3 regions of the Chryseobacterium sp. PTM-20240506 genome follow, and region 1 is predicted to be linked to each of the others. Evidence: riboswitches for the same ligand, from Rfam matches in the RefSeq annotation. Region 1 holds a riboswitch; each other region holds the start of a gene.
The links. A riboswitch is a leader RNA that binds a small molecule or an ion and turns the genes downstream of it on or off. The one in region 1 is predicted to bind cobalamin.
Positions count from the first base shown of each region.

Region 2: it holds a riboswitch for cobalamin, as region 1 does, so the genes downstream of both, metE (5-methyltetrahydropteroyltriglutamate--homocysteine S-methyltransferase) here and ACNFU2_RS15895 (TonB-dependent receptor plug domain-containing protein) in region 1, are expected to answer to the same signal.
Region 3: it holds a riboswitch for cobalamin, as region 1 does, so the genes downstream of both, ACNFU2_RS08235 (acyl-CoA thioesterase) here and ACNFU2_RS15895 (TonB-dependent receptor plug domain-containing protein) in region 1, are expected to answer to the same signal.

Region 1 is NZ_CP182581.1:3,574,907-3,585,974, reverse strand. It holds gene ACNFU2_RS15915 (T9SS type A sorting domain-containing protein) at 186-977, shown strand; gene ACNFU2_RS15910 (DUF5074 domain-containing protein) at 1,232-3,505, opposite strand; gene ACNFU2_RS15905 (cell surface protein) at 3,531-4,724, opposite strand; gene ACNFU2_RS15900 (YncE family protein) at 4,738-5,874, opposite strand; gene ACNFU2_RS15895 (TonB-dependent receptor plug domain-containing protein) at 5,871-7,898, opposite strand; cobalamin riboswitch at 8,010-8,194, opposite strand; gene ACNFU2_RS15890 (transporter) at 8,295-9,248, opposite strand; gene ACNFU2_RS15885 (cytochrome-c peroxidase) at 9,262-10,314, opposite strand; gene ACNFU2_RS15880 (MbnP family protein) at 10,301-11,068, opposite strand, start outside.
Region 2 is NZ_CP182581.1:1,193,289-1,204,356, forward strand. It holds gene ACNFU2_RS05225 (ATP-binding cassette domain-containing protein) at 1-1,336, shown strand, start outside; gene ACNFU2_RS05230 (Crp/Fnr family transcriptional regulator) at 1,456-2,037, shown strand; gene ACNFU2_RS05235 (DUF4406 domain-containing protein) at 2,105-2,464, shown strand; gene nudK (GDP-mannose pyrophosphatase NudK) at 2,451-3,032, shown strand; gene ACNFU2_RS05245 (hypothetical protein) at 3,166-3,747, shown strand; gene ACNFU2_RS05250 (hypothetical protein) at 4,131-4,673, shown strand; gene ACNFU2_RS05255 (VOC family protein) at 4,726-5,106, shown strand; gene ACNFU2_RS05260 (Crp/Fnr family transcriptional regulator) at 5,120-5,653, shown strand; gene ACNFU2_RS05265 (Lrp/AsnC family transcriptional regulator) at 5,667-6,128, opposite strand; cobalamin riboswitch at 6,283-6,469, shown strand; gene metE (5-methyltetrahydropteroyltriglutamate--homocysteine S-methyltransferase) at 6,728-9,037, shown strand; gene ACNFU2_RS05275 (hypothetical protein) at 9,169-10,938, shown strand.
Region 3 is NZ_CP182581.1:1,868,187-1,879,254, reverse strand. It holds gene ACNFU2_RS08255 (PspC domain-containing protein) at 1-474, opposite strand, end outside; gene ACNFU2_RS08250 (PadR family transcriptional regulator) at 486-815, opposite strand; gene ACNFU2_RS08245 (FG-GAP repeat protein) at 1,110-1,796, shown strand; gene ACNFU2_RS08240 (HD domain-containing protein) at 1,802-2,392, shown strand; gene ACNFU2_RS08235 (acyl-CoA thioesterase) at 2,429-2,812, opposite strand; cobalamin riboswitch at 2,925-3,096, opposite strand; gene ACNFU2_RS08230 (hypothetical protein) at 3,152-3,952, opposite strand; gene ACNFU2_RS08225 (endonuclease MutS2) at 4,189-6,336, opposite strand; gene ACNFU2_RS08220 (GNAT family N-acetyltransferase) at 6,453-6,956, shown strand; gene ACNFU2_RS08215 (uracil-DNA glycosylase) at 7,035-7,676, shown strand; gene ACNFU2_RS08210 (hypothetical protein) at 7,663-8,148, opposite strand; gene ACNFU2_RS08205 (DUF456 domain-containing protein) at 8,161-8,652, opposite strand; gene ACNFU2_RS08200 (carboxypeptidase-like regulatory domain-containing protein) at 8,726-9,913, opposite strand; gene ACNFU2_RS08195 (mechanosensitive ion channel family protein) at 10,188-11,068, shown strand, end outside.

The DNA of each region.
Region 1 (11,068 bases):
GAATTAAAATACATAATACAATATTTGACATCCCTTTATAGATAAGGGATTACTTCATTTTCAACGACTTGCTTAGGTTAAGGAAAAATTAAAAATCATTATTAAATCACATAAATATGAAATAAATACATTATCGTAACCTTTTTTTTTGTAATTTTAAAATTCTAAAAACTAATTTCTAACATATGAAAACAAATCTATTCGCAGGCCAAAGCATGACGAAAAAAGTAGTCTTGGCTTCTTTACTATTGTTCCTAATGAACACAATGTCTTTTGCACAACTTAACAAAGTGTACGCAAGCAGTCAAACAAACCGGGCATATGGTATCTGTGTTGCTTGTTTTGTACAAAATCCAGAAAACGCAGTAGGCAGTAACGAAAACGACTACTCTACCCTACTTGTTCCTATTGGATTATTAGGAAGAACAGAACAGACTCTGATTTTCCCTACGTCCAATATCATTGCTGATACGAATAAACTTGTCATTGGTGTTGGTACAGATCAATCTATTCTTACTGCACAATTAATAGGTGGATTATCTGTAGAGACATTTCTTGGCGATGTTTCCAATAATGATTATATGAACATCTTTGATGATGTGCTTAAGTTGGGCGGTACAGATGCAAGTAGAGGAGCTCTTGAACTTACTATGAACAAACCTTTCGACCGTGTGAAAATAAGCCTTAACTCAGGATTGCTTAACCTTAATGGAGGTTTCCGTATTTATTACGCTTATCAGTACAAAGATCCACACATCAGTTTAATGGCATACAGCAAGAATGGTCAGGTTACCCTTGATGGAAATGTACCTTTCGAAGGATCTGATGTTGCATTAATCAATACATCAGGAAAAGAAGTGTATCGTTCAAAACTAAAATCAAAAACGTTTGAATCTACACTACCGGAAGGAGTTTATATTATGACCCTTACAACAAAAGAAGGAAAAATATACTCTCGTAAAATCATGATTAAATAAAAAAACATGTAATAACAACATGTGAAAAATACGGCAGGCTAAAAGCCTGCCGTATTTATTTGTAATCAATTTAGAATAATAATGATCATTCTGTCGCTGAATATTTTCAACTCTGCTAGAGTAAGCGTTCGGGTAATCAGTTAAAAAACGGATATATAATCTGTTTCATGGTATCTTACAAAAGCCCTTAATCTATATAAAAAACCCTCTATCACATGATAGAGGGTTTAATGTATAAACTATTCTTTAAGAATTTAATTCTTAATAAATTTTTGTTGATAAACTGCCTTGTCAGTAACCACCTTTAGAATATAGATCCCCTTAGTAAGAGTGCTTACATTGATTTGTCCATTACTGAACTGAGTAGGAATAATTTTTCCGGAAGCATCATATACCACCGTATTCAATACTTTATCTTGAGTTTTAATATTAAGAACATCTGTCGCAGGATTAGGATAAATTCCCAATTCAAGCTTTCTAACGTCTGCTGTTCCTAATGTAGACAAATTAGCATTTACTACAAGTGATTTTTCCACAAGCTTTCCATTTGAATTAAAGCTTATAACAACTGTAGAAGTTCCCGTATTTTGTGGTGTTAATACCAACTCATCATTTGTATTAATCACAGCATTTACAACTCCTGAATTACTATTGGACTTTACAGTTTTTACAATAGCTAACGAAAGGTTATCAGCATCAGAAACCACTGTTTTAAGGTCGATGGTAGTCGTACTGTTCACTGTAGTTTGTGATGGGAATGTACTTTGTACAACTGGAGCAATAGTATCCGGGAACACGGTAACCGCAGGAAACCAATAATAATCATTTAATATTTTAGTATTGGTAAGAGCTCCTGTACTACTGAATGTATGTACCCAGTTTTTCTGATAGTGTGCTCCATAACCACTTTCTGTTGTATTCAAAATCAATTCATCCGTAACAGGATTTACACGCAAAGCAGCTCCATAAGGAATCTGCTTGTAAGTTCCCGTTTGTCCTGGAATTGCTGCAAAGCTTTCGTTAAATGTTTTATTGGTAACATCAAATTTCACAATCTGGCTACCCGAAGAGAATGCATTAATTGAGTTGATCCAGTACAGCGCATTTTGTTTGGTACTATACGTCAATCTTCCGGCATACCATGCTCCCCAGTCTCCAATGTATTTAGTGGTAGGAATAGCATAATCTGTTGTTACAAAAGTAGTAGGATGGATATTCACCAATTTCTGTTGCTGAATCGCCCAAACACTTCCATCTTTAGCCTGCACAATTGAATAAAATGCACCTGCAATAGTCTGAACAACAGCGTTGGTATTCGGATTGATCACAAGAATCCCCCCGTTTTGTGTCACAGCAAATACATATTGCGATGTACGAATCATATTCCCAATCTGGCCTTTAACATTAGTTTCGGGCACTAAAGTTCCAACCTGCAAATTATCAATATCAAATAAAAAGATTCCGGTAGTGGTCCCAATATATCCCTTATGTTCATTGACACCCAGGAAAAACCTTCCGTCTCCTCCTCCAATAGTATTAAATCCAGCGATCTTTTGCATGGTAGTGGCATTCGCTACAACAAGTCTCCCTCCAGGTGTATATTGTGTATCACCTCCATCAGCAGCCTGTTTCGAAATAAAGTAAAACTTATCACCATAGATCGTTCCATACTGTGTAGTAGCTCCGAATGCTTCATTATTATTTTTGTCACTATATATTCTATAGTTGATCTGTCCATTATTATTTACAAAATTAACAGAGCCATTGGTATGCCCATACCAATCTTCATTTACCATAAAATAGCCATCTGTAAAAGTTGCCGGTGAAGCATAAGCGGATACTGGTGTTAATGTTGTAGAAATCGGCTGATCAACCATTCCCGGATAAAAATTCCAAAGATCCCATGCTCCGTTTTCTAAAGTACGGCTGCTGGCACCTAAACTAGAATATCCAAAATCGGTATCTGTAGGATTCTTCACCCAATAAGACCAGTATCCGGTAGTCCAGCCAGACTTCCAGTGATCATTAGCCGCATCTATCGCTGTATAATCATCAAAATCATATGCTGTCGTATTGACGATACCATTTAAAGGATACAATGGATATGTTACATTGTTATTCTTGTATAATCCATTGGTCCCTTGTCCGTTCAGATCAAAACCAAGTCCTCCGATCGCTGTTCCGAAAGTAGTTCCCTGATACAGCAAAGAATAAAAACGGTGGTCCGCTTTAGCAATGGCCTTTAGCATATCCTCTCCTGTAGCATTTCCATCCCACTTAAATCCCCAAACTAAAGCATCAGGATTTTTTCCATCATTCCATTGGACAACAAAAGCCGCCTTTTTAGAACCCGTCCCCACCCAGTACTGAATATCAGAAAAACTGGTTACGGTAGTTGTTGTTTTCAGCCCATTTTTATGTACTGAATTTTGTTTGATGTCATTTCGGGGCACGCCCTGAACTGTGATCTGTGCATTCGTGAAAAATGCAAAGAATAACAGTAATGTTAAAAGATAGATCTTTTTCATTTTTAAATAAATTTATTGTTGAATTTTATTTTATGTATAAATCGTACGCTCCTGCTACTTCCGTAGACACTTCTCCCAGCCAGCCTGCTTCCTGATTGATTCCCGTATGCACTTTTACAAAATCGATCCCCGGAAGCTTTACATATTTTCCGCTCTTATCTACAGCCCAGGAAATATCAATATTGGATGCCTCATCATTATTCGGAGCGTTATCCGCGTATCCAAAGTCATATGATTTACCAATCCAATAAGACCCATTTCCACTCTGATCGTAAAAATTGTTTTGTAATCTAGTTCCTGACAAGCTGTAAGAAGCATCAGAAATCCATAAAGGGAAATAGCTGTGGTCATGGAACCCGTTTTTGGTTTTAAATCCGGTATTTCCCTGGTTATCCTGCCATTTAATATATTCGATATCAGTTTGCCATGGCTCACTTCCGGGAACAGGAAGTTTAGTTTCATTGGGTTTGAAATAAGTGATGCTGTAATTCTTTACGGTTGTATTTTTAAAATATTCGCTTCCAGCAATTTCGTACCATTCATTATCATCAGGTTTCCCGTTTTTATTTCTGTCATAAGCCACCATAATAATTCCCGGCTCACAAGAACCCGAACGTGGATCGTTAGCATTATTTCCCCAGAAAGCATTTCCAAGAATCTTAAAATCCCGGCCGTTCATATTTGGAATCGTATGATCAAACCCAAAAACAACATAGCCCCCGAATCCTCCTAAACTGATCATTGTGGAATTTGAGCCGATTAAAGATTCCCTGGCTTTTTGCAACATAGTATTGGCTGTATTTCCAGCAAGATATTCAGGAATTTCATTGGTAAACTGTCCTATTGCAGGGCGGAAATCCAGTACACTGGCAATATATTTACTGTAGGAACCCGGCTCCTTATTTACAATAATGGTAGATTGATATGTTTTCACATTTCCATTTTGTTCTATTTTCAGTGTCAGTGGATATGTCTTCGCGTAAGGGCTGATAAAATCGAGTTCAGATCCTTCAGAAATAATGGAATCTTTAATACTCCAGGTGAGTTTACCAGGAACATTTGCGGGAATATTCAGTACCTTAAAACGATTGATCGTGTAAGACTCTTCCAATCCCTTAAATGAAGACTCTTCATCTCTGTCACTTTTACATCCTGATATTCCGGTTAAAAGAAATATAACCAGTACAGCAGGTATTATTTTTAAAATTTTTCTGTCCATATCTAAGATTCAGTTATTTATATAAAAAGGTAAAGTGAGCCGGAATATTCCCTCCTTCCGTTTTCCATTTAAAATGACCATTTTTATTAAAGCAATAGACAAATCCCGTGGATACATAATTCCTCGCATCGGTAATATAAATATCCTCAGTAATGGGATTTACAGCAATTCCATAAGGAGCCTTGATTGCATCTGCATATTCCTGATCGATAATTTTATCAGAAATCACCTGTTCGGTCTTTACATCAATAATTCCAAAAGTTTTAGTATAAGAATGGGTATTATAATTGAATTCATTTCCATAGTAATAAAGCTTATCATTCACAATGGTCATTTCACTCACTGCGAGATGAAAATCTTTTTTCACAGTTCCGGTTGCTGCATCAACGAGAAATAAACTTGATGGTACATTGTAATAATCTCCTCTTGAGCTTACATACAAATCCCCGTAATTATCCTTTTTAAGGCGGTGAAGGTTGATTGCAACATTTATTTTTTTACTTTCTGTAAATGTATTGAGATCGATCACAGAAACAGTTTTATCATAATTTGGAACCATATACCCTCCTGAATTAGCTACAAAAAGCTGGTTTCCCACAATCTCAATTTCTTCAGGCTGATATCCTACGGTAACTTGTCTTTGAATAGCAAGGGAAGTCGTATCAATCTCCACAACTTTTCCTTTAGGAGAATTAGGATTAATATCAACCGGCCCAGCGTAACTGCTGGCATAGGCTTTTCCATCTTTGAATTTAATGTACCTGCAGTTTTGTAACTGGATTGTTTTGATTCGCTTTGCTGTTTTTGCATCCAGCACCTCGATTTTATTGGATACATTCACCACAACATACAATTTACCTCCGTAAATCTGAATATCATTTCCCACATCGCCTAATTCTTTGACAACATTGGGATTAATTTCTGCATAAATATTCCTTCTGTAGTTTCCTGTTGTATAATCAAAAAAATCAAGTGTGCATTTATTGCTCCCCATATTTCCTTCATTCAAAACATAAAAACCTTTGATTGCAGTATTTTCCGGTTGTGTAAGACCCGTCTCAACTTCTTCTTTCGGAGTGTATTCATCTGTTCTGCATGACAGTAATGAAAACGCAATAAATAAGAACACGTAATAGCTTATTTTTTTCATAATGTATAGCTTACAATAAGTTTAAAATTTCTTCCTGGCATTGGATAGTTCCTTACCACATCATAGTGCTGATTCAAAGTATTATTGACCTCAAAGCTTACCTTGAGCTGGTGAGAATACCAGTTAAACCTTTTCTGAATCGATAAATCGTGTGTATACCAGGGTCTGATGAGATTATATTCAATATTGTTTTGTTGTGCATCATAACGTTTCCCCGTATACATAAAGCTATAATTAAAGCTCCACTCCTTATAATCAGCCATCAAAGTAAAAGTTCCTGAATGCCATGGCACATAAGGAATCTGATCTCCATAATATGACTCCCCTTTTTCAGTAAAATCGCGTGCACTTTGGTAGGTATAGCTCAACAATGGTTTCAATATTACTTTCCCAAGGTCCAGCTCAGCCTGTATATTCACATCTGATCCTATGATATGAACATCTCCAAGATTCGTCATCATCCATCTGAAAAGATTGGTTGTGGGCACTGCAATGATCTTATTTTCCACTTTGTTATAATACCCGTCTGCCTTGAAGTAAATACTTTTCAGAACCTGATGGTTATAAGTCTTCTGATAAGTAAAACCTACGTCATATTGATTGGTAAATTCAGGTTTAAGAAAAACATTCCCGATCATGGTATAGTACAGGTCATTGAAAGTCGGCATTCTAAAAATCCTTTTATAAAATGCTCTCACTGTTAAATTCTTAAAGGCCAGTGGCTGGTAACTCAAAAATGCAGAGGGTGTCCATTCACTCTTATCCGGCGACTTGGAATTACGTTCAACATTCTCCCGAATAAAAGTGCCTAAAACACTTCCAAGAAACTTAAACCGGTTCCATTGGTAAGTGGTTGCAAAAGCAACCAATGAGGTATAACGCGTGGGAAATGAGAAAAGCTTAAGATCGGAATCCAGATTATTATACTGGAAATCAACATTAGCACTAACATCCCAGTTTGGTGTAATTGAGTAAATATTGGAAGATGATAAATATAATTCTCTCTGGATATATGTATTATCCGTTTTTAAAGCCGTTTCAGCTACATTTACCGTATCCATATACCGGGTATAGTCGTAGGCAAATTTAGCTTTGAGCTGAGTCTCAAATTTTGGAAATATTTTTTTCCTTAGGTGAGCCTGAACAAAATAATTTCTATCAAGTAATTTTTGTCCTTTCGGATCAAAACCATTATTCACAATTGCTGAGGGAATCCCACGATCTGAAATATATCCGTAGCCCCGGACATTCCAGTCTCCATTATTCAGATTTCCCTGCAGGCTGGTCTCAAATCTTTTGGCAGTAATATAAGAATCATATCTTGTTGCAATTGTATCATTGGCTATAGTACCATCGGGGTGTTTTTTCTGGTATTTGTATTTATATTGTCCGTCACTCTGTATAAATTCGGAGCTGAAACTTGCGGAAATTTTATCTGAAAGCTTTTGCTCCAATCGAAATGACGGGTTGAAAAGATCGATTGAACTGTTTTTTATTCTAAGTACAAGATTCGTTTTTTTATTTCCGGAAAAATAAGGAGTCTTGGGTTGGAGATAAATTGAGCCGGAAGATCCAAAATCTTTTGCAGGCTGAAAGATCTCACTTTTCTGTCCGTTGTATAATGAAATTTCTCCGATATCATCCAGCGAAAACTTTCCCAGATCGATGACCCCGTTTTGTGCGTTTCCCAATTGAATCCCATCATAGAAAACACCGACATGCTGGCTACCCATGCTTCGGATATTAACCGTTTTCAATCCGCCAATTCCACCGTAATCCTTGATCTGTACTCCCGAAAAATAGCGTAATGCATCGGCTACGGACTGGCTGTTCAACCTTTCCAGCTGTTCTCCTGAAAGAGTTTGAGCGGGAAGAATTTCTTTAAAATCTTTTTTATAAATGGTAACCGGAAGGATCCCTTTTTCCTTTATACTATCTCTTGACTGAGAAAAATAAAGCTGGTTAATTAGCACAAGGATTGTGATAATTATTTTTTTAGTTGTAAAAGTAAATTTCGGTTCCATTAGCTCATTGAGAATAATCTTGACACTAATGGATATAAGAAAGCAGCAATAACATTGTACAGCCATAGCTGCACAGAAGCATTGTTGTCCTTAGCTTTATTCCACGAAAGCATCAAACTTAAATCTTCTGGCAGGTCTTCTGACTTACTCCATTTTTGAAATCCTTCCCATTAAAAACAGTGGATATATACATCAAAAATTTTGGTTTAGAGTTTACAGCAGCGGGTCTGTTCCGGATTTACACCGGATTCCCTTTTAAAAGCCTTTTACAGCTCACCAGATTCCGGCAAAGATAGAAAATTCTTCTTAGAAACAATATTATACTTAATAAAATGATTTTCAACAGAATAAAAACAAACATTCCGTTACATGAGTAACGGAATGTTCATTTGATTTTTATATCCCAAAGTTAATAAACACACTGAATCTGGATTTAGCTTCAATATTTCCACCCGCTAGGTTTGAATAGGCAGGAAGCATCAGTTCACTACCCAGGCTCCATTTACTATAGGAAAGTTCAAAGCCTAATTTTCCATATAAAGCACTTCCGGCAGTATCCGGTAAGGCTTCATCAAATTGCTTATTCCTATCATATACTTCTCCCTGTAATCCGGCTTTCCCGGAAAAGATCATTTTTTTGTCCGCATAAAGCTGATAAAATCCGGTAGCTGCATAGTTCCATTGGTTTCCAAACTGATAATACTTCTTATTTTCACCTTTAACAGTATAATCCGTATTAACAATTACCGCAACTTTGTTCTTTTGGTATTTATAATTCACAACCATCTGATAATCCCAGCTTCCTGTTCCCAATTGGAAACTCGGATTCACTCCCGTAATTCCTTTTTCATCAAATCTTCCTAACGGAACTTTTATTCCTAATCCTCCATTTAATTGGTGAGATGCATCTTTAGAATTGATCAGCTGATAAATACCCATTACATTCAGATCCCCTATTCCATTAATTCTGATGTCTCCCTGCATTGTTTTTTTTTCATGAAACTGAAAAGGGAGACTCACGTAAGCACTCAGCTTTTTCGTAATGGGAACTTTTCCCCATAACTGGATGGTATTGAAGTACTGATCCTGGGTGAGATCATTCACAAAAAGGTTTTCTTTGGCTTTATAATGCTGTGCAAAATATTTTATTCCTATAAATTGAGGATTAAGCAAAGACTCAAATCCTGATGATCCATTTCCTGCAGCACAGCCACAAGCATCACAATCATCATCAAAAAATTTGCTGGGGTTAAAGCTATTTTCAGGAATATACAAACTGTCTCTTATGGGTTCTGCATAGGCTATTTGGCATAAAAATAAACCCAATACTATTAAAAAAATGTTTTTCATGTTTGATTAAAATTTATTCTGAGAATTTTGGGTTGGTAACAAAGTCTTTATCAGATAGAGTTTTCAGGAAAGCAATAATGGACTGCTTCTCCGCATTGTTCATCGTGAGTCCGATATGTCCGTTTTGTTTAAGCAGCGGATCAAGGTTAGGATTGTCCTCTACATTATCCGAGTAAAAATTAAGAACAGCATCCAGGGTATAGAATCTCCCGTCATGCATATAAGGTGCTGTATATTCCACATTCCTTAAGCTGGGTACCCGGAATTTCATCCAATCTACCTGATCCAATGTTACCCTGTAACGCCCGGCATCCTTAAACTGACTATTGTAATACATTCCTGTATTGCGGAAACTTTCATCCGTAAACAATTCTCCGCTATGGCATGAGGAACATTTCTGCTGGAATAGTGCCATTCCCTTCATTTCCGTTGTAGTAAAAGTTGCTTTTCCATGCTTATACTGGTCATACTTAGAATTACCAGAAATCATCGTTACCATGAACTGTGACAAAGCCTTCAAAACCCTTTCCCCTGTAATATATTCATCACCATAAGCGGCTTTGAAAAGATTTCTATACTTACTGTCGGCATTTAATTTAGCAATCACTTCAGGCATTGAACTATCCATTTCGTTTGCGTCGGTAATAGGAATAATGGGTTGCTCATTAAGGTTATGAATTACCCCATCCCACATATATCGCTTTAAGAATGCCATATTCTGGATGGGAGGGGCATTGCGTATTCCGATCCTGTCATCCACCCCATGGCTCACATTATGCCCATGGTGCGTAAAAGCATTTTCCTGTATATGGCAGAATCCGCACGAAATGGTATTATTTCGGGAAAGCCTTCCTTCGTAGAATAATTTCCTTCCCAGCTCTACTCCATTTTTGGTGACCGGATTCCCAGTTTTATCAAACGTCATTTCAGGAAAATAAGCTGGAAACTGTAAGTTATAAGCCTCATCCTTTTCCAATGGCTCAATAACCTCATCTGAGCACGATATGATATTAAAAAATGTAACAATAATCAATCCTGCCTTCAGAATATTTTTAATCTTCATCATTATGAACGTGGTTTACGGTAAACATTTTAGTAAGGTTGTTGGTTACACTTACCAAATGCGGACTCGATCCCATCATCATATCGTTAGATGTATTCAGGGTAAGTTTTGTGTCACCACTCAGATACTGATTAAGATCGGCCAGAATATGAATCGACGGTCTTATTTTTCCGGTCACTCTCGCCGTTGTTGGGAGGTCTAAAGTAATTTCCCGGTATAAATCAGGAGTATTATTAGCCGCTACATTTCCCATATTTCCCGTATGATTCATAAACTCCTTCTCTGCAGCAGTACTTCCGTATTTCCCTTCCAGCTTTACAAAAACATAGCCCGCAGCCCAGGACCAGGACATCCCCTTTGTTTTAGCTTTATTCCAAAACTCTGCCTGCCCGTCCATTCCCAGGAGATAAGCATTCTGGCTGATTCCCAGACCGAACTTCACTTTTTTATAATTGTTTTTAGGAATTCCGGTAAGGTTTACATAAACGATTCCTGCTACGGCATCTGCCTGGTCTATGATAAAGGCTCCTTTATCAGGATTATTTTCATTGTATTTAAATTCTTTTCCGGATTCATCAATCAGGCTGATATTACTTATAATATATTTTAAAGTAGAAAACTGGTGTTTTTGTCCGCTTGAAGAAGTTTGGGTTGTCTGATTCAAAACAATACCGCCAAGGTTATTGAATCCGTTTTCAAACTTTATCTGTAGGTTTCCCGGTGTAGTATCCTGTGAATTATCCCTATCGTCATTACT
Region 2 (11,068 bases), 2.4 Mb from region 1:
ATCGGAGCTGGAAAAAAAACTTCAGAATCTCATCGATATAGGATTGCAGTATCTCACGCTGGACCGGCAGACAGATACTCTGTCCGGAGGTGAATCTCAACGGGTAAAAATGGTAAAACAGTTAGGAAACAGTCTTGTCGATCTGTTGTATATTTTTGATGAACCCAGTATTGGTCTTCATCCCAAAGATATTGATCATATTGTAGACATTATAAAGAAAATCAGAGATAAAGGAAATACAGTATTGATCGTAGAACATGATCCTGATCTTATTAAAATAGCAGACCTTGTCGTAGATATGGGACCTGCATCCGGAAAAAATGGAGGCGAGATTATGTACCAGGGAACTTTTAAGAATCTAAAAACGGCTAAAAGCAAAACCGGAATCTATTTCAGCAAAATTCCAGATTATAATAAAAATCCCCGATCAGCAAAAGGATTTATTGAAATAAAAAACGGAAGTATGTTTAATGTTAAAAATATTGACATAAAAATCCCGAAAGGAGTTATGACGGTTGTAACGGGAGTTGCAGGTTCTGGTAAAAGCACGCTGATCAATAAAATACTCCCTCTTTTTTATCCGGAATTAACCGTCATTGATCAATCTGTTTTTACGGCCACCAGCCGTTCCAACCTGCTTACTTATCTCAATCTTTCCAATACGGTCCGAAAGCTCTTTGCAGAATCAAACAATGTTTCGGATAAGCTTTTCAGCCGGAACGGAGAGGGCGCCTGTCCCAATTGTAAAGGTCTTGGAATAGAAAAAGTGGATCTCGCATTTATGGATGATATTGAGCAACCTTGCGAAGTTTGTCAGGGATCAGGATACAAGCCCGAAGTTCTTCAATATCATTATCACAAAAAAAATATTGCTGAAGTGATGGATATGACCGTTTTAGAAGCGCTAAGTTTTTTTCCCGAACAAGGATTCGGACATGAGCTTACCCTGCTGATCAAACTTGGTTTAGATTACCTTACTTTAGGCCAGCGACTCGACAGTTTTTCCGGCGGTGAAAGGCAGCGTCTAAAATTAACAAAAGAATTAAACCATACTGCCAGGGTTATAGTTCTGGATGAACCCAGCACCGGACTTCATCCTATCGACAATGAAAAGTTGCTTTTATTTTTTGAGGAGCTTGTGAATAAAGATAACACCCTTATCGTCATTGAACATAATCTGGATATTATTGCTCAGGCAGACTGGATTATTGACATTGGTCCCGGAGCCGGAAAGTTGGGTGGTAAAATTATGTTCGAAGGGACTGTAGAACATCTTTTATCCGCTTCCCAGTCTCAAACGTCTAAATATCTGAAAAAACATCTCCATGGAAAATAGTAAGATATGATCTATATCGATCGAAATCTCTCAATTTAAAGGGATTTTACAGGATTTGTTGGAAAATAAATATTAATTTAGCCCGTACATTACAGAGAAATTAAAGGTATCTGATAACCATGAATAACAGCTTAATCTTAAGGAATATATCCCGACATATATCGCTCAGCGATGATGAAGCCAATTACTTCAATTCTTTGTTACGCGAAAGGAAAGTCAGAAAAAAAGAAAGTATCCTGAAACAGCAGGAACCCTGTAAAGAAATCAGCTTTGTTCATTCGGGCCTACTGCGTGCTTTTTATCTGGATGCGACAGGTAAAGAATCCACAATTATGTTTGCCCTTCCTGATTGGTGGATCACTGATATGTATTGTTTCGTTAATGAAAAACCCGCTATGCTGAATATTGAAGCACTTGAGGATAGTATTATTTTTCAATTGAAAAAAGGAGACCTGGACAAATTGTATTCCACGGTTCCGAAATTTGAAAGATTCTTTAGAATCGTGATGCAGAATGCTTATACCAGGGAACAGCTCAGGATTATTGAGAATCTCTCCCTGTCTTCAGAAGAACGTTATAATGCCTTTATCCGGAAATATCCTGTGGCGGCAGAACGTATTACCCAAAAGCAAATCGCTTCTTATCTTGGGATCACACCCGAATTTCTAAGTATCATAAAAACCAATAAAAATAAAAAATGAATACTCTTAAACTATCTTATTTTTTTTACATGGTTTCTTTCTTTATTTTACTTAAAAATAAAAAATAATGCTAATATTAATTGCCGGACCTTACCGAAGTGGTACCCACGATGATCCAAAACTCATCAAACAAAATCTGAATAAACTAGAATCAGCAGCATTGCCCATTTTCAGGAAAGGTCATATCCCGATGATCGGTGAATGGGTGGCATTACCACTGATACACCTTGCCGGTTCAACAAAGATAGGTGATGAAGCCTGGCAGGAAATACAATATCCGATTGCCCACAGAATTCTGGAAAAATGTGATGCTGTATTACGGATAGAAGGAGCATCCAAAGGAGCTGATGAGGATGTAAGAATTGCTCAAGAAAGAGGACTGAAAATTTATTATCATATAGAAGATATTCCCTATGCAGAACAGTAAAGTGAAAATCATAAAGACTGAAATCTTATCAGATAACTGGTACACCCTGAAAAAGGTTACCTATGAAAAGATAAAAAACGACGGATCAGTAGAAATCCAAAGCAGAGAAGCTTACGACAGAGGAAACGGTGCCACAATCCTGCTTTACAATAAAAATACAAATACGGTTATTCTGACAAAGCAATTCCGATTACCTACGTTTATTAATGGAAATTCAACAGGAATGCTTATAGAAGCCTGTGCAGGGTTACTGGATGATGACAATCCTGAAGATTGTATCAGAAGAGAAACCGAAGAAGAAACAGGCTACCAGATTTCGAGGGTAGAAAAAGTTTTTGAATCTTATATGTCTCCGGGGTCAGTAACTGAAATTCTTCATTTTTTCATTGCGGAATATTCTAAAGAAATGAAAATAGCAGATGGTGGTGGCCTTGAAGAAGAAGGTGAAGATATTGAAGTGCTGGAGTTATCTTTCGGTGAAGCATTGCAAATGATCGATAACGGGGAGATCAAAGATGCAAAAACAATCATGCTCCTTCAATATCTTCGTGTAAAAAATATTTTGTAGCATCATCTTTGCTGCTAAAAAACTAATATCATAAAAACTGAATTTAAAATAAAATAAGTATTTTTCATTCCTGGTTTCTTAGCCTTAGAATTTCCCGAAAAGGATGTGAGAAGTACACTTAAAATTTAAAAATATGAAACGGAAATTTTCATTAATTATCTTATTATCATTATCATTAGCTGCCTTTGGTCAAAAAAAGGAAAGTGTAAGCATTAAGGAAAAAGCACTTACCGAGCAGTTCAAAAATGATTATAAAAAGAAGACTTATAACAAATTTGAAGGAAAGATCGTTGTGAAAGATAATCAGATACAATTTGATGATAAAACCATTTTCTATGATAAATCGGATAAACTAACAAGTTTAATTTTACGGGAAGGACTTATCTATCCGCAACTCCTGACCGATTATCAAATGGAAAAATTCATAGAGGAAAGTACCGACAAAACCCAGAAAAGATTTCTGCGTCTTCAGAAAAATCCCCGTGCCGGTTTCGATGTCAATAATGTAAAATTAAGCAATACCATAGAACTAACGTTCCTCGAATCCAGCCTGAAGGCCAAAAGATTCAGAGTGACCTGCAAGGATAGTAAACTGGGCAATTTAATTCAATATCTTTTTGAACTGACGAATAAAAATGCAGATAAAGAAACTTCTATGGAAGAGTTTGTTAAAAATTCAACTTTGACCTACCTGCAGCAGCAGAGGCTAGATTAGAAGATCTTTAATTATAGCAGTGTCAGATGATTTTAAAAATTTCAAGCATCAAACAGCTTAATATAATTTTCTTATTATTTTCAATTTATCAGATAATTGCACTAGTGTCGCTTTTTGGATGCTACCCTTCAGATATATTTTACTGTCAATATTCTATTTATGGTTTGATGATAACATATCCCATTTCAGTTGTTAGCTTTATGATTAGATTTGCTGCTAGGGATTCAGAAATAATAGTCATTATTATTCAATCATTTATTTTTTTGGTCTCTGCTTTGATTTACATATTGTTAAAACGTAAAATTCAACAATCCAGTAAGGCAAGATGACATTGCTCTTGAAAATTATTATGAGAAATTCACCATAGATTATAATCAACATAAATGTTAAAAAAAACATCAACATCCCAAATAGTATTTTTTAGTGTTTTTCTAATCATTTTCTTTGTACATAATTTTGTATTACAACCGATGATCAGAGAGACCTACTTATCTTCTGATCTCAAAAATTTTGAAGAAAGCTCCTGGAAATATACAGTGATTGTATTTTTCGCTCTTTTGTCCCTAATGTTTTTCTTAACAATTAAATCAAAAATAAAAGATCTTTCAAACTTACCCATTGCTATTTTTGTTTTAGGACTCAGTTGTTTCGCAGGATTACATCGTCCAATAAATGATCTTTTACTTTACATCAATATGAAAGTAGAGAAAGGAAGAAATTCAAAAGAATATAAAGTTGTTAATCATCAAGATTATAAGACCTTTTGGTTGAATGGTAAAACCTCAATACATGATAATAATGATTTGAATAAAGTAAATACATTCAGGCTGAAAAAAAATTTAAAACCCATTTTTGAAATGAATACCAATGATACAGTCCTTGTTCCATTGAGAAGGGGTCTGATCAATATTGATTATCTTTATTAATATTTCAAACACAGCATAAAAAATATGCAGTGTTTACATTAAAAACAATACCATGGAAATTCAAAACATTGATCATATCGTTCTAACGGTAGCTGATATCGAAAAAACCATCTCTTTTTATACAAACATCCTGGGATTTGAAGCGGTCTCATTCGGAGATAACCGGAAAGCGCTTGCTTTTGGAAACCAAAAAATCAACCTGCATCAGAAAGGCAATGAATTTGAGCCAAAGGCACTACATGCCACTCCCGGTTCTGCAGATCTGTGCTTTATTGCCACAACAGATGTACATGATATTTTAAAAGAACTTAAAGAAAAAAACATCGAAATCATCGAGGGTATTGTTATCAGAACCGGAGCAATAGGCAAAATAAGGTCCGTCTACTTCCGGGATCCTGATCAGAACCTGATTGAAGTGAGTAATTATATTTAAAATCTTCTTGAGCATGTCCCCAGATAAAAACGCCTTGGCTAAAATCCTTAGTAATTTCGAACAGGAAGAATTGCCCAGCAAAACCTTGCTAACGGAAGAAGGTAAGATGGCGCGTAAATTTTACTATCTCAAAAAAGGAGTTGCCAGAGGTTGGCTTAATAATGACGGTAAGGAAATTACATTTCAGTTTTTGTTTGAAGGAAACTTTATTTCGTCGTGGGAAAGTCTGTTTTATAATTCTCCAAGTATTTATAATATCGAAACGATAGAACCCTGTACTGTATATAGCACTTCTATTGAGGATTTCAGACAAATAATTGAAAATAATCCGGACAGCAAGGAACTTTATTACAGCTATCTACAGGAACGCTTACTTAAATATCAGAAGCTCTTTATTTCCCGTATAAAAGATTCTGCAGAGGAAAGATATAATGAGCTTATAAAGCAATCCCCCGAGATTTTCCGCCGGGTTCCTCAGTATTATATTGCATCTTATCTTGGTATCACTTCTGTATCATTAAGCAGGATCAGAGGAAAAAAAATCTAGTAAGAGATCTGCTCTATATAGTAACTCCATGGTTATTCTTCACTTCTGCCATTACAAAAGTACTGTGTGTGCTTCCTATCGAGTCGACGGAACCTAATTTATTAAATACAAAATCCTGGTAGTGTTTCATATCGCGTACCTGAACTTTGAGAAGGAAATCAAAATCACCCGAAATATTATAGCATTCCGCCACTTCGTCTATCAGTGTAATTTCCTGTACAAACTCATTTCCCACAGACCTGTCGTGGATCTTTAATTTAACCTGACAGAAAACTGTAAAACCACGATTCAGTTTCTCAGCTTCCAGGACAGCCGCATAATGTTTGATATAACCCTCCTGCTCCAACCTTTTAACACGCTCAAAAACAGGAGATGGAGAAAGATTAATTTCCTTTGCCAATTCTTTAACGGTCAATTTTGCATTTTTTTGAAGTATTCTCAACAATTGAAGGTCTTTATCGTCTAGTCTTTCCACAGGATAATATTCTTTTTTCGATTTATATTTTCAAATTTACAGAATAAATAACTCACAAATTCAATTCAAACAAAATAATATCCTTAATTTTTACATTTACACCAATTAAACATCTTAAATTAATACCTTTACAACCTATTTTGTTCTTTAACATACTTCATCAAACGGAAAAGGTTTTACTTAAGGTAGATTAATAGGGAATCGTGTGGAAATCACGAGCTGTCGCGCAACTGTAAGTAACACAACAGAGGTTTTTGTCCCTGAATATCCACTGCTACAAGCGGGAAGGATGACAAAAACTGTTACAAGTCAGGAGACCTGCCTATTCCGAATTGACAATGCTTTCGCGGTCTGAAGCTTTTGGTCATACAGATGATACTTTTGAACGTATTGAATTGGGTTTTAAACTCAGAATTTATTTGAGTTTAAACGTAATGTTTTTTATGAAAATTAATTTCAGGCTACCCAACAAACTATCCCTCACTGGAAAAATTACGTCTATATTGTATCTTCTCTATTGCTAAAAACTATTTCCCGATTGCGTCATGAAGCATTATAAGAACTTTTAAAACCAAAATTTAATTAAAAGTTTAAAGAAAATGCAAACACACATCCTTGGCTATCCGCGAATCGGTAGCAACAGAGAACTTAAAAAAGCCTGCGAACTATATTGGGCAGGTAAAACATCGTTACAGGAACTTTTAGAGGCAGGAAAAAAGATCAGAAAGCAAAACTGGGAACTACAACAAGAAGCAGGAATTGATCTGATTCCATCCAATGACTTTTCTTTTTATGATCAGGTATTGGACATGACATTATCTGTTGGAGCTATTCCTTCCCGTTATCAGGATATTACATCAAATGAGCTAGATCTTTACTTTGCTATGGCCAGAGGTTATCAAAAAGACGGGCACGATATTACAGCCATGGAAATGACAAAATGGTTTGATACCAATTATCATTATATCGTTCCAGAATTCCAAAAAGATCAGCAATTCAAATTATTCTCCCATAAAATCGTCAATGAGTTTATTGAAGCGAAGGAAGCAGGAATTCATACAAAGCCTGTTATCCTTGGATTGGTAACCTATTTATTATTAGGAAAAGAAAAAGAAGAAGGTTTTGATAAATTGGATTTAGCACAAAATCTGCTTCCGGTTTACGTCGAGATCTTAAAAGAGCTTGAAAACAACGGAGCAGAATGGATCCAGCTGGATGAGCCGTTTTTAGCACTAGACCTTGATCAGAAAGCAAAAGAAGTTTACCAGAACATTTATGCTGAAATTGCCAAACAGTTTCCGAACCTTAAATTCATTGTGACAACCTATTTTGATGGGTTAAAAGATAACCTTTCATTGGCCACTACTCTACCTGTTGATGCACTACACATTGATCTGGTAAGAGCCTCGGAACAATTGGATGAGGTCATCAATGCAATTCCTGAAACATTGATCCTCTCATTAGGAGTCGTAGACGGAAGAAATATCTGGAAAAACGATTTCAATCAGTCTCTGGTTTTCATCAAAAAAGCTATTGCTGCATTAGGTTCTGAAAGAGTTTTCATTGCACCGTCATGTTCATTACTTCATTCTCCTTTCGATCTTGACCTGGAGAAAAATGAAAATATACTATCTCCGGAGATCAAACAATGGATGGCTTTCGCCAGGCAAAAAGTTTATGAAATTGTTACCTTAAAAAAATTAGCTTCAGAAAACCCGGATTACAATACTTTACAGGAATTAGCTGAAAATAAAAAAGCTATTGAAAACCGAAAAGTTTCAACACTAATTCACAATCAGGATGTGAAAAACCGTGTTGCTGTAACTACAGAAAGTGACGCACAGAGAAACAGTCCTTTTAATGTGAGAAAAGAAGCACAGCAGAAAGCATTGGAGCTTCCTTTATTTCCAACAACAACAATTGGGTCTTTTCCTCAAACCAAAGAAGTAAGAAGCTGGAGAGCTCAATTCAAGAAAGGAGACCTGACCGCCCAGAAATATGATCAGCTGCTTAAAGAAGAAACACAGAGAACCATCCAATGGCAAGAGGAAATCGGAATTGATGTATTGGTACATGGAGAATTTGAACGCAACGATATGGTCGAGTATTTTGGGGAACAGCTCGCAGGATTTGCATTTACTCAAAACGGATGGGTTCAAAGCTACGGAAGCCGCTGTGTAAAACCGCCGGTTATTTATGGAGATGTTCACAGGCCTCAGCCAATGACGGTTTACTGGTCGAAATATGCCCAGTCATTAACTCAAAAATGGGTAAAAGGAATGTTGACCGGCCCCGTAACCATTCTTCAATGGTCATTTGTACGTGATGATCAGCCTCGTTCTACCACCTGTAAGCAGATTGCTTTGGCAATCCGTGATGAAGTAAACGATCTTGAAAAAGCAGGAATCAGAATTATCCAGATCGATGAACCGGCTATCAGAGAAGGTCTTCCTTTGCGTAAGGTAGAATGGCAAAATTACCTTCAATGGGCTGTAGAAGCTTTCAGAATCTCCGCAAGCGGTGTCGAGGATGCTACACAGATCCACACGCATATGTGTTATTCAGAGTTTAATGACATTATCCATAATATCGCCGATATGGATGCCGATGTCATCACGATAGAATGCTCAAGAAGCCAAATGGAGTTATTAAATGCTTTCGCAGACTTTAAATATCCAAACGAGATCGGCCCCGGAGTGTATGACATTCACTCTCCAAGAGTTCCATCAAAAGAGGAAATGATTGCATTGCTGAAAAAAGCACAAGCCGTAATCCCTGCAGAACAGCTTTGGGTAAATCCGGATTGCGGATTGAAAACCCGTCATTGGGAGGAAACAGAAAAAGCATTGATCGCTATGGTAGCAGCTTCGAAAGAATTGGCTGCAGCTTATTCGACTGAGAAAGTTTAATAGAACTGATCATTATTTTTTTATTTTGAGGCAGGGGTGAAAGCTCCTGCTTTTTTTTGTGGTTGGTAACAATTTGCTAAACAATTAAATTTTCTTATTTTAGATTTAAACTAATATTTATAAAATCAAACATGAAGTATATTTCTCCTAAGAATTGGACTGACCTAGCAAATCAACAAGGTCTTTTATTTTTTGCTCAAATTTTAAATGAATCATTATTTGACTACACGTTAGACACTTATAAGCCAAAAGCTTTAAATATACGATTATTATGCATTGAAACAATTACTACAATTGATGACGTTAAAGAAGGCTTAATAAAAAAGCCTAATATTGAGCACGTGGTAGATGAACTGTTATGGAGTTTAAATAGTGATTTTTTAGCTAAAAAAATTTTAAATAATCAATTAAATGAAATCATAAAAGAAATCAATTTAAAAAAAAATTCACTTTCTGAATTGAGGCAAATAATAATTCTATTATATCATTATTTTGACAATCATAAATATCTTAATGAGATTAAAAGTACATTAAAAATTTTAATTCCAGTGGGAATAGAGAAAGAAAAAATTTATTCATTAACAAAATTATTGATTACAGAATTAATAAATTACGGTTATTCTCCTGAATATATCTATTACATAACCAATAAATTCTTTTTTAACTATTCAACTACTATTACAATAAACAATCCTGACATTTTTTTCAATTTCTTTGATTTTAAAAAAAAGAACTATTCTATTATTTATAAAGTAAATAAATTGTTTAAAGAATTCGATGATGTGGCGGAAGTTTTAGGTTTCAAAATTCAAACAACATATAAAAACAATAAATTAAAAGGTCAAGAACTAAACTTCATAAATTCAAAATTAAAAACTCAATATTTTGTAGTTTTTAACATACAAGCTATTGATGATAAAGAGGCCAGAACTGAATCAGAGCATGTAATCTTAAAGCTAGGAAATATGTTTTCGTTCTATCATCATAAAGAAGCTCCCGAAATTTCTGAACTTGCGATTGTTATTAATAAAACAGATAAATATTCCATTTTAATGGATAAACCTACAAAATCTATTATAAAAAAATCTGATGTCAATCCCTTCATAGCAACTCAAAAAGTTAAAAATATTTTTGAAGATTTAAATTTACTTGATAAAACCATTCACCGTCTTACAAGAGTTATAGACTTACATAGTATTGCTCTATCATCAAAAGAAATAGAAAACAAATTACTAAGCTTATGGACAGCAGTAGAAACTTTAATACCAAAAGATATTGAATGTGGTAAGGATAGAATTATTCAAATTATCGATGCAATTATCCCTTTTCAAATCTATGGCTATATAAAAAAACTATTAGATCAAGCTGGAAATGATTTCAAACATTTTGACAGAAGAAAATCAATTCAAACTATTCGTTCAGTTGTTAAAAATGATGAAACCAATAAATTTGAAATTTTAGCTGCTTTTATAATGACGAAAGAGAATGCAACAATACGGGAAACTGCAAAAAACTCAATTCAAAATAATCCTTTACTTCAATATCGTTTATTTTCACTAAATAAAACTTTAAACAATAGTAAAAGTATATTAAAACTATTGGAAGATCATAAACTTAAAGTTGAATGGCAAATCCGTCGCATTTATAGGGTAAGAAATTTAATTGTACATTCTGGTAAAAAACCATCCTATGTCAATTTATTAGTAGAACATTTACATAATTATTTTGATGATATGTTAAATTACATAATAGATAAGGGTATAAGCGAAAAGCGAATTACAACAATTAACGAGGCCATATTAGATTGTCAATTAAAAAATAAAACAATGTTGGAAAAAATTAAGCTATTAAAAGATTCTGATATTGATTTAACGAATTATAAAATTGTAAATGATCTATAAACTAAATAAAGTATTTTATTTCTATATGATTCTTATAATCAATTAAAAATAGACAAAGAAAATTTACAAAATAAAAAAAGCATTATCATGTCATGCTTTTTTGTTTATATAATATTATCATGAATAATTC
Region 3 (11,068 bases), 1.7 Mb from region 1:
AGAGGATATAGCAGCTGTAAATATTCCCAGGATAAATACTCCAAGCCAGATTGCTCTCATGGCAGTAATATCCATTCCTACATAATGGGCCAGACCTGCACACACACCGGCGATCTTTTGTCTTTCAGGATCACGGAATAATTGTCTTTTGTCTGAATATTCTGCGCCTGAGTGGCTTGTTCTTTTAGAGTTTTTCTCTGAATAATATGCTTCTTCCTGTTCTTCGATTTTTTCCGGTGTTCCGATTTGTGCAATTACTCCTTCTACATCAGTATCGTTGATAACTTCTCTTTTTCCTAATGAATCTCTGAAGATTTCAACCATTCTTATTTCTATGTCATGCATTACCTCATCTGCTTCTGAAGCATCCAGAGAGCTTCTTAGTGCATTAAGGTAATCGCTTAGCTTTATGTATGCGTGTTCCTCTATTGTAAAAGAAAAACCTGCGAGTCCTATTGAGAGTGTCTTGTTCATAGCTTTGTTTTTTAATTTTTTTGAGTGATTTGGTTTACTGAATCTGTTAATTCGTTCCAGGTATTGAGAAGTTCACCTAAAAACAACTTTCCTTTTTCTGTAATCTGGTAGTATTTTCTCGGTGGGCCTCCTGTTGATTCTTCCCATCTGTAAGAGAGAAACTCACCATTTTTTAATCTTGTTAAAAGAGGGTAGAGTGTGCCTTCTACTACATCCAGTTTTCCTTTTTTTAGTTCATCTATAAGGTCGGAAACATACATTTCACGATGATTGATAAGACTTAAAATACAGAATTCCAGAATCCCTTTTCGCATTTGCGCTTTGGTATTTTCAGTATTCATCTTAATAAGGTTTTAATTAGTTATATTTAGAATCCGGTTCCTAGCTAGTTGAACCTATTCTTATTTTACATTACAAAGATATGTAATTAAAATGGTATTATGCAATACAAAGTAGTGAAATTTTTATTTACTTTTATTTAATTAACTGATTTTCAATTAAATAAATTTTATCTATTTTTTTAAGAAAACTAAAATCAATTAAAATAGAAGATAAATGATGGTCATTCTTAACGCTATTCTTATTTTTGTTATGGAAATTTTCAGTCATCTGTATACTGAGCAAAAAAGTTAATTTTGAATAGTTCTGTAATCTTGATCATCTTTATTATTTTAGGATCTTTTTGCTCCGGTCAGCAGCATTTTGAAATTAAAGATGGATCCTTATTGTATAATGCGGAGATCACTGTTCAGGATTGTGATGCTGATAAATGTAGTGGAAATGGTACAATTATACTGAAAGATAAAAGGACCTCGCGGACTTTACAGGAGTTCACTTCTGATGATCTTTATTTTTACCTTGGTAAGGATCAACAACCTAGTGTTAATGTTATTCAGCTTTATGATGAACAGAGCCCGCTGATATTTAAAGATTTTAACTTTGACGGTTTTGAAGATATTGCTATCCGAAATGGTAATGAAAGCAGCTATGGTGGTCCTTCCTATGACGTATATGTCTATAATACGACAAGAAAGCAATTCGTGATCAGTGAGGAATTAACTGATCTTGCCCGCGAAAATCTGGGAATGTTTCAGACAGATCCAAAAAGGAAAAGACTCATAACATTTTCTAAATCCGGTTGTTGCTGGCATTTAACCACAGAATACAGAGTGCTGCCCGGAAAAGGACTTGATAAGGTCTTTGAACTGGAAGAAGATGCCATGAATGATGAATCTGTAAAAGTAACCCGACGCGAAAAGATTAAAAATAAATGGATCATAAAAACAAAGAGATATCCAATCAAAGAATATTATAAAGAATAGGAAACATGAAAATACAAAAGGAAATTGATTTTATTCTTGCTGTAGATGCATTAAAAAATGTACAGAGAAGGAATTATAATGCCGATGATTCAAGAAGAGAAAATACTGCTGAACACTCATGGCAGATCATTATTTTAGCACAGGTACTTTTCCCCTATGCTAAAAACAGGGCTGATATCGATCTGTTAAGGGTGATACGGATTCTTTCTATCCACGATCTGGTAGAAATAGAAGCTGGAGATACATTTTTATTTGACGAAAAAGCCATGGTGGGCAAATTTGAAAGAGAAAAATTGTCTGCCCAGAAAATTTTCGGGATTCTTGATGAACCTTTGCGTTCGGAATTCTTTAATTTGTGGCTGGAATTTGAAGAAGAACAGACCCCTGATGCTATTTTTGCCTGTGCAATAGACAGGATCATGCCGTTTATCCTGAATTCGCATACTTCAGGAAAAAGCTGGACAGAAGCTAAGGTAACAGAAAGCCAGATCAGGAATATGCTGGAAAATGCCATCAGCCGGGCTTCTGATGAAATGGGAGAAGCATTCCAGTTTTTACTTAGTAAAAGTTTAGAAACAGAAAAAGTTTTAAGATAAATAAAACGCAAGCCGAAGGCTTGCGTTTTTTTCTGATTATAGTATCTGTACAGGCTTTTTAAATTCGTCTATAGCTACGAAAGTGAAATCTCCAACAATAGCTCTTTCTCTTTCATACGAATACATCTGTTCTGTATAAATTTCTACGTTTACCTTCATACTGGTAGTCCCGACATGGGAAACTGTTCCTATCAATTCTACAATAGTTCCTGCAGGAATAGGCTTTTTAAAATCAATTTTGTCGCTGCTTACAGTTACCACTCGTTTTCTTGCAAAGCGGGTAGCGGTAATAAATGCCACTTCATCCATCAATTGCATCGCTGTACCACCAAAAAGGGTATCGTAATGATTGGTTGTGTTGGGGAAAACCGCTTTAAAGATTCTGGTTTCAGATGCTTGAATTCTTTCTTCTGTAGTCATATTTCATTATTAAATTAAAGCGGGATGAAATTATTGAAATAAACAGAATAATCTAGGAATTAGTATATTCCTGAAAACATCCATCAGATCAATAAACTTCAGGCCGCGAAAGTTTCTTGTTCAAAGAAAAGGCAGGTCTCCTGACTTGTAACATCTTTAATCCCTTCCCATGCATGGCACAGTGGATCCTACATTTTGTTACTTACAGTTGCGCGACAGCTCGTGATTTTCACACGATTCCCTTTTAATCTGCGTTAGGCAGAACCCATTCCTGTGATGAATAAGTGGTAAGACTTTTTCAGGTGCAAAAATAAGGATAATACAGAGAAGTAAGGTGAATTATTCCGGATTTTTAAAAATAATCTGATGAGCCACCCGGCCCTGTTTGATTGTCCAGAGTGTGGTATACCTGTTTTCACCTGATCCGTTCACCATATAAAGGAAAATATTATCATTATCAATAGCAGCTACACTGATGTTATTGAAATCCATAGTAGGCTGGAACATATTTTTGATGGCTTCTCTCACAAAGACAGAGCCACGCCCCACCTGCTGTACCCGGATCGATTTGATTTCGGTCATCCCTTCCGGAAGTTCTTTGCTTATTCCCCAGGGTTTAACTTTATCAATGGTTAATATCGTTCCATCCGTATCTTTTTCCTGTTTACGGTAGCTGGCATTAGAAGGATAAATATCGATGATTACTTTACTCCTTTGAGCGGTAGGTATTTTGGGGTTGTTATTATCTGTGAAAATGAGGGATCTTCCGTTTTTGGATTTGGAAGGTGTGTATTGAGGCAACTGATCAATAAAGGCTACACGGTCTTTATTCACCATACCTTCCTTATCAAGATTTTCATATCTCACAAAAGGCTTTTCAGTATCCTGCTTATCGGGATATTTGATCCATAGCCATTCTGTTTCTCCGGGAGCCGGTTTTACATAAAGAAAAACATCCCCTTTACGCATTCTGATTTTGTCTACAATTTTTCTGTAATTATCCTTTGCCACCCGTACATTGGCATAGCCTTCTTCTGCTTTTACAACTCCAAAAGGAATTTTTTGCTGCCCTTTTAGGAAGGCTAATGAAAATAAACTGAAGGCAGATAAATAGAATGCTTTGTTTACGGAAATCATCATGAAAAATTTTTGATACTTCAAATATATAAATTAAAAGCATTTCGGAACATAATTATAGCTTCCTAAATCTTCTTTATTTGCTAAAGAAAGTTTTACAAAAGGAATTTATTCTGTTAGGTTGGAGGAGGATAGAAATTCGGTAAGGCGAAATTTTTTGGGAAGAAGGAAGAGTAAAGAGTAAAGAGTAAAGAATAAGAGAGTGCTAAAAGCACTCTCATTTATTATTAAATCAATTTTTAAATTCTTTCAAGCTCATCGGCATCAATGGTTGTTTTAAAGGTTCCATAATTGACAATCACTTTATTTCTTGAAATTTTTTCAATCGTGCCGACACTGGTACTTCCTGTAATACGCACCCGTTGTCCCACTTTCATCCAGATCTCACGATCGGTTTTGCGTTTTTCCTCTATTTTTTCGTTGGTTTCTGCGATTTTTTCAATAACCTCTTCTTTTTTCAGCTGCTGGGTGATCTTTCTTTTTACAATCTGAAGACGTTTGGTTTCATCTTTATCAGCACCTATTTTTCTGAATTTTTCCTGTTCTAAAATCTTCACGAAATCTTTTACCACATCCTTCCTGGATTTTCCCTTAACGTAGCTTTCGATAAAAGATTCGATTTTGTTCCCGAACTGAAGCTTCCGATGTTCTTCTTCATACAGCTTTTGAAAATTGAATAATTTTTGCTGAAGTTGTTCATTCAGCTTTTGAAGGTTATCCCGTTTATCTTCTACCGATTCCTTTCTTTCAGCCAGATCTGTTTTAAGCTTTTCAACTTCAAATTTTTCCTGCTGTAGCTTAACAATGGTTTTATCAAGGTTTACAATATCGTGTTCTACCTTTTTCTTTGCAGAATGGATAATGAATCTGGGAATTTTATTCTTTTCGGCAACTTCAAAAGTAAAGGAACTTCCTGCCTGGCCTACCTCCAGTTTGTACATCGGTTCCAGAGTTTCTTCATTGAATAGCATCGCCGCATTTTCAGCATTAGGGAGTTGTTCTATCACCAGTTTGATATTGGTATAGTGTGTGGTGATAATCGCGAAACTTTTTTTGTCGTAGAAAAATTCAAGGAAACTTTCTGCCAGGGCACCTCCCAGTTCCGGATCGGAACCTGTTCCAAACTCATCAATTAACAGGAGCGTATTGGCGTCTGATTCCCTGATGATTCCGGACATTTTCTTTAATCTCGAAGAATATGTCGAAAGATGGTTTTCTATAGACTGATTGTCTCCAATATCAGTCATGATTTTGTCAAAGAAAAACATTTCGGATTTCGGGTGAGTGGGAACGAGGATTCCACTTTGGATCATCAGCTGTAGTAATCCTACCGTTTTTAAGGTTATTGATTTTCCCCCTGCATTGGGACCGGAGATACAGATGATCCTGTTATGTTCCGTCAGACTCAATGTTTGTGGGTGGATCGTTTTGTTCTCTGCTTTATTCCTTAGCCATAACAATGGATGAAAAGCTTCTCTTAATCTCAGGGTTTTATGGCGGTTGATTTTAGGCAGTACTCCATGGATTAATTCTGCAAATTTGGCTTTTGCCCTCGTTAAATCAAGATCAAAAATGTATTTTTGATACCTCCAGAGCTGAGGTTGAAATTCGGCTAATTCAGCTGTAAGTTTCCTCAGGATCTTATCAATTTCTTTCTTTTCCTCCTCTTCAGCTTCCTTCAATTTAAAATAGTGGCTGACTACGCTGTCCGGCTGTATATAGGTAATGGATCCGGTTTTTGAAAGTCCCAAGACTCTTCCGGAAACCCTTTTTTTATACGCAGATTTTACTGCTAAAACTCTTTGGTCCTCTATAATACTCTCACGGATGTCATCCAGAAAATCACTTTGCCCATAATTGAACAAGGCCCGGTTGAAATTTTCCTGAATTGCTTTTTTGGCATGCTGAATTTCTGTCCGTAATGTTTTTAGAACGGGTGAAGCTTCGCTTTTTACCTCTCCAAAACGGTTGAAGACTTTATCAACCTTATCAATGATCTCTTTTTTAAATTCAAGAACTGAAACATTTTCCAGAAGATTGGGAAAAGTATCCGGCATGGTGGGAAAGAACTTTTGTAGCTTTCCGATTTGTTCCGTGAGTGTTTTTATCTTGATGAATGCGCTGTTTTCCAGTCGATAGTTCTCAATCAGCATTAATTTCAGTTCCGCTTCAATATCTTCATATTCATCAAATGGGATAGCATTTGAACTTTCAAAACTTGAAAGATATTCCGAAGTTTTTTTCAAAGAAAGCTCTGCTTCGTCGATTTCCATAGGACGAAGTTGAAGAATTTTTTCTCTCGTTTTCGGAGAATACGCAAAAGGAGAAATTTCCGCGAGCAATTGCGGAAATTCTAATTCGTCTAAATCTTCTTTATTTATATACACAATGCAAATTTAGTGAGAAATTGTGAATTTGATGAGATGATAATTTGAAAATGAGATATTTTGAAAATTTTATGGTCCTGATCTTTTTTAAATGAATGTTTTAGTACATTTGAAATATGAGAATAGAAACCAATCGTTTGATTTTAAGAAATATTGAAGAAACCGATGTTGAAGACATTCTTAGGATCCGTAGCAATGAAGAAATCAACAGATACATCTTGCGTAATTCACCAAAAACGAATTATGATGCACTGGATTTTATTTTAACGATAAAAAGAAATACCCAAAATAACGAAACTGTATATCTGGGTATTTCATATAAAGATCAACCCAACCTTATCGGAACGATATGTTTGTGGAATTTTTCTGAAGACAGAAAGATAGCAGAAGTAGGCTATGAGCTCTTGCCGGACTATCACAGACAGGGAATTATGTCTGAAGCATTGGATGCTGTTTTACATTTTGGTTTTAATGAATTAAATTTGCAGGAGATTATAGCTACTACCCATCAAGATAATAATAGTTCAAAAACCCTGCTTTTAAAATATAATTTTGTTTTAGAACAGGATAAAAAAGATGAAGATTTTCCTGAGGGAATTATTTTTAGCTTAAAGAAATAATTGACCTGTAGCGGAGTAATTAGCCAATAGGCATTTAATCAATAAATTAACCCATTTTCAAATTATTGAATTGAAACAATGACCTGGACAGAAGTTTTAGCACCTATAAAAAGTACTGAATATTTTAAAAACCTTTGGGAGAAGGTAAAACAAGAATATGCAACCACCAAAGTATTTCCCCCGAAAAATCAAATTTTCAGGGCACTGGAAATTACACCTTTTGATGATATTGAAGTGGTGATTATTGGCCAGGACCCTTATCATAATGATTACCAGGCTAACGGATTGTGCTTTTCTGTTTCAGAGCAGGTGGCGGCTCCACCTTCTCTAAAGAACATTTTTATTGAATTGAAAGATGACCTTGGAGTAGTAAGGACTTCTAAAGAGCTGGATGATTGGGGAAAACAGGGAGTACTGTTGCTAAATGCAACATTAACAGTACGTGCTCATTCTCCCAATTCCCATAAAGATTTGGGATGGGAAAAATTTACAGACTTTATCATTAAGGAGATTTCAGATAAAAAAGAAAATGTAGTCTTTGTGCTTTGGGGAGCTTTTGCACAAAAAAAAGCCGAACTTATTGATCCGGCCAAGCACTTTATTTTGAAATCGGCGCATCCTTCACCTTTTTCCGTATACAGGGGGTTTTTTGGAAGCAAGCCTTTCTCAAAAATTAATGAATATCTTATCTCAAAAGGGAAGAAACCTATTTCGTGGTAGTTTTTTCGCCTGTTTTTTTGATGGTAATTCCAATTTTGTATTTTCCCGGAAGTCCTTTTGTTCCTTCTTGTGCAGTCGGATAGGGGGTAACATCTTTTAATGAGATGGTATATCCATTAAATTCTGCAGATTGTACATAGTTTCTTCCCGGATTATCCATTGTGGCTAATGTTAACGTTACAGGTCTCGTTGTAGTCCCCATAACCAGTACATTGGCCACCGCGACACCTGCCCAAATGCAATTAACGCCTTCCGGACAACGGCTGTCTTCGGAAATATTGGTAAAAGTAACATTCATCTGATATTCTTTGAGGAATCTGTTTTCTCCCTCATTGAAGTAAATAATGTCTCCTTCCTTATTCATTGTTTTTTCTTTTGTGTTAGTTGCTGCGGATGGCTTAGACCCCTTTTGTGCATTACAATTGGTAAGCACAAGCATTCCTAAACTGAGTACAATGGTTTTGTATATCATGGTATTTCTTTTTTAAATATAATCAAGCATATTCAATATTACTACCAAAAACATTGCCACACCTACCACAAAACCGAATCCCGTACCGTATATGAATCCAATAAAGGCTCCTTTTGTGGATTTCAGGGCTTTATCCATGTCCTTACTGTCGTGAAGAAGTTCTCCAATAAATACTCCTGCAAACATACCGATCAGAAATCCTAAAGGGATGGGAATAAACATACCTGCAATAGTTCCGACTACTGAACCGATGCTTCCCCATTTTGTGCCGCCATATTTTTTATTGGTTCTGGCCGGGATCACATAATTTAGAACAGCAGAAGCTGCGGTAAGAATCCCGAAAACCCAGATATACAACATCGGTAGATCCGCATCTGTACCGAATTTGTAAATCAACAATCCGCAAAGGCTGAGTAGCAGTCCAGGCAGAACCGGGAGAAAGGTGCCCAGTATACCCAGGACAAGTAAAATAAGACAAAGAGTATTAATTAATGTAGTATCCATTCTTTAAAAATATAATGCAATATAAAAAAAGTGGCCTTAAAAAAGCCACCTTTTCATATAAGTTGAGAATTTTCTATAAGTTTAAGATTACATATTGCAGAATTACACCTGCGTTGCCAATGTTTCCTGAAGCATGATTATGGAAAGTGGTATAATAAATATACCCACTGGTTGAAGATCCCGAGCAAGGCCCTACTGTGGCCCCTAACGCTACCAAATAAGGAACCAGTACCTGAGGAACTGAAATACTGATCTGAATGTTGCCTGGTAAAGTAATACAAACCGTTACAAATGTTGAATTGGGAGCGTTTCCTATTGGAGTGGTAGGAATGCCTGTTGCAGTGAAATGATTGGTTCTGATCATCAGGGCATCATTTGATGAGGTTTCTTTAACCAACACTTCCCAGTAAGTAGGGTCGTAATTAATTATTTTTTGCCATGCCCCTAAATCATAGTTGATATTAAGTGTATTAAATCCTAAAGCCGTTGTAAGTCCCGCATTGTTTACCGTAGCATCCAGGGTACCTGTGCTTCCGATGTTTTTAGAACATAACTTGGTATCAGGAACAAACCCTCCGGTCATTGAACAGTTACTCGTATTGCTTGTCCCACCTACCAGATAGGAAACATCCCAATCCGAAGCATAGATACTCCCGCCATTAGCAACAAAAGTGGCTAGATTAGCATCAATTACAGTATAAAGTCCCGGATTTGAAGAGTAATTATTTCTTGAACCACAGTTGAGAAATATAATGTCATATTGTGCAATAGCAGTTAAGTTGGCAAGATCGGCATTAGTAATTTCGGTGGCATTATAGCCTAAAGTCTGAATGATATCCTCAATTTTATCATACGTTCCCTTTACATAAGCTATTTTTGCAACCTGATTGAGCTTGGTTTGGCTGACATCGAGATTTAAGGTTTCATGATCTTTTACAGTTGCTGAAATTTCCGTACGGAAATTACTACCATTACCCGTCTGAATATGGATAGTCCGATTTCCAGCCGGAGCATCCAATGTAAAGTTACCGTTGGCATCTGAAGTGGTATAATAAATTTTATACTGGTCGTCAAATGTAAAAACTGAAGCACCTCCAATAGGTTTAGTGCCATTTTGTGACATCACTTTACCGGTAAGTTTTCCTGTCTTTATAGCAGTTGGTCCAACGTTTTCGGAAGGTGTTGCAGAATCATCTCCTCCGGAGCAGTTGATAAACAGTGTGAATACACACAATAAAATAAATAAGTAGTGTTTTCTCATATCTGATTGATTTTTATGGGGTTAGTTTGAACCAAATTTAATAAATAATTAAATATAAAATAATATAATATGATAAATTTTGAGTATTATTTATTTTAAATAATGTTTTTTAATTAATTTTTTACCTATTTATTGATGTTTTAAGTAAATTAATAAAATTTTAAAATAATGATTTTAAAATTTTATTAAAAATGGAAATGAAATCCATTTTGGGATAAAAATTGATGGATAGGTTTTAATTAAAATGATCCTTAAATTTCATAAATTTGCGATAATGAAAGACGAGTTACAAGACACCAAAGACTTTTTACAGGATATAAGTGATCAGATCCATTATTTTGTAAGCGCAAATGTGCCCAATGACTTGGTACTTACCTGTCAGATTATCCTTAAATTTTTATTTTTGGCAGGATTTGTCTATGTAATAGATTTTATTTTTAAAATTCTTGTCAATACAATATTCAAATTCTTTTTTGATAAAGAAAAATATCCTGTTCTAAAATCAATCTATCAGTCAAGAATTACAAACTCAATAGTTCATCTAGGTGCATTGAATTTTGCTGAATATGCTCTTAAATCAGTCTTTTGGAGACATCCGAAAAGTTTTGAATTATTGGGGTTAATTGTTAGTGTAGCGATCATTTTTGTTATTGCCGGGATGTTATTCAGGGCATTAACAGCATTGAGGAATTATTTTGTTATCAAACAGGATTTTTATAAGATAATGGCTTTAAATGCTATTTCAGAATCGGTCAAGATATTTGGAATTTTTATTCTTACTGTAGTTGGTATTTGTGTGATTTTCGGAATCAAAGGAGGAACAATTTTGGGAAGTTTGGGGGCTATCACTGCTGTACTTGTACTTGTTTTCAGAGATACTATTTTAGGATTTGTAACAGGGCTTCATGTTGCCACTTCTAAAAACATGAAAGTGGGAGACTGGATTGGTATTCCCAAATACAATATCGAAGGTAATATAGCAGATATCAGTCTGTTAACGACCAAAATCACCAATTTTGATAAAACGGTTTCTACGATTCCTACTTACGATCTGTTAACTACCGAGATCAAAAATCTTCAGATCATGTCCGAATCGAATACCAGAAGGATAAAAAAATCAATTTATTTTAATATCAATTCTTTTAAGTTTTTAAA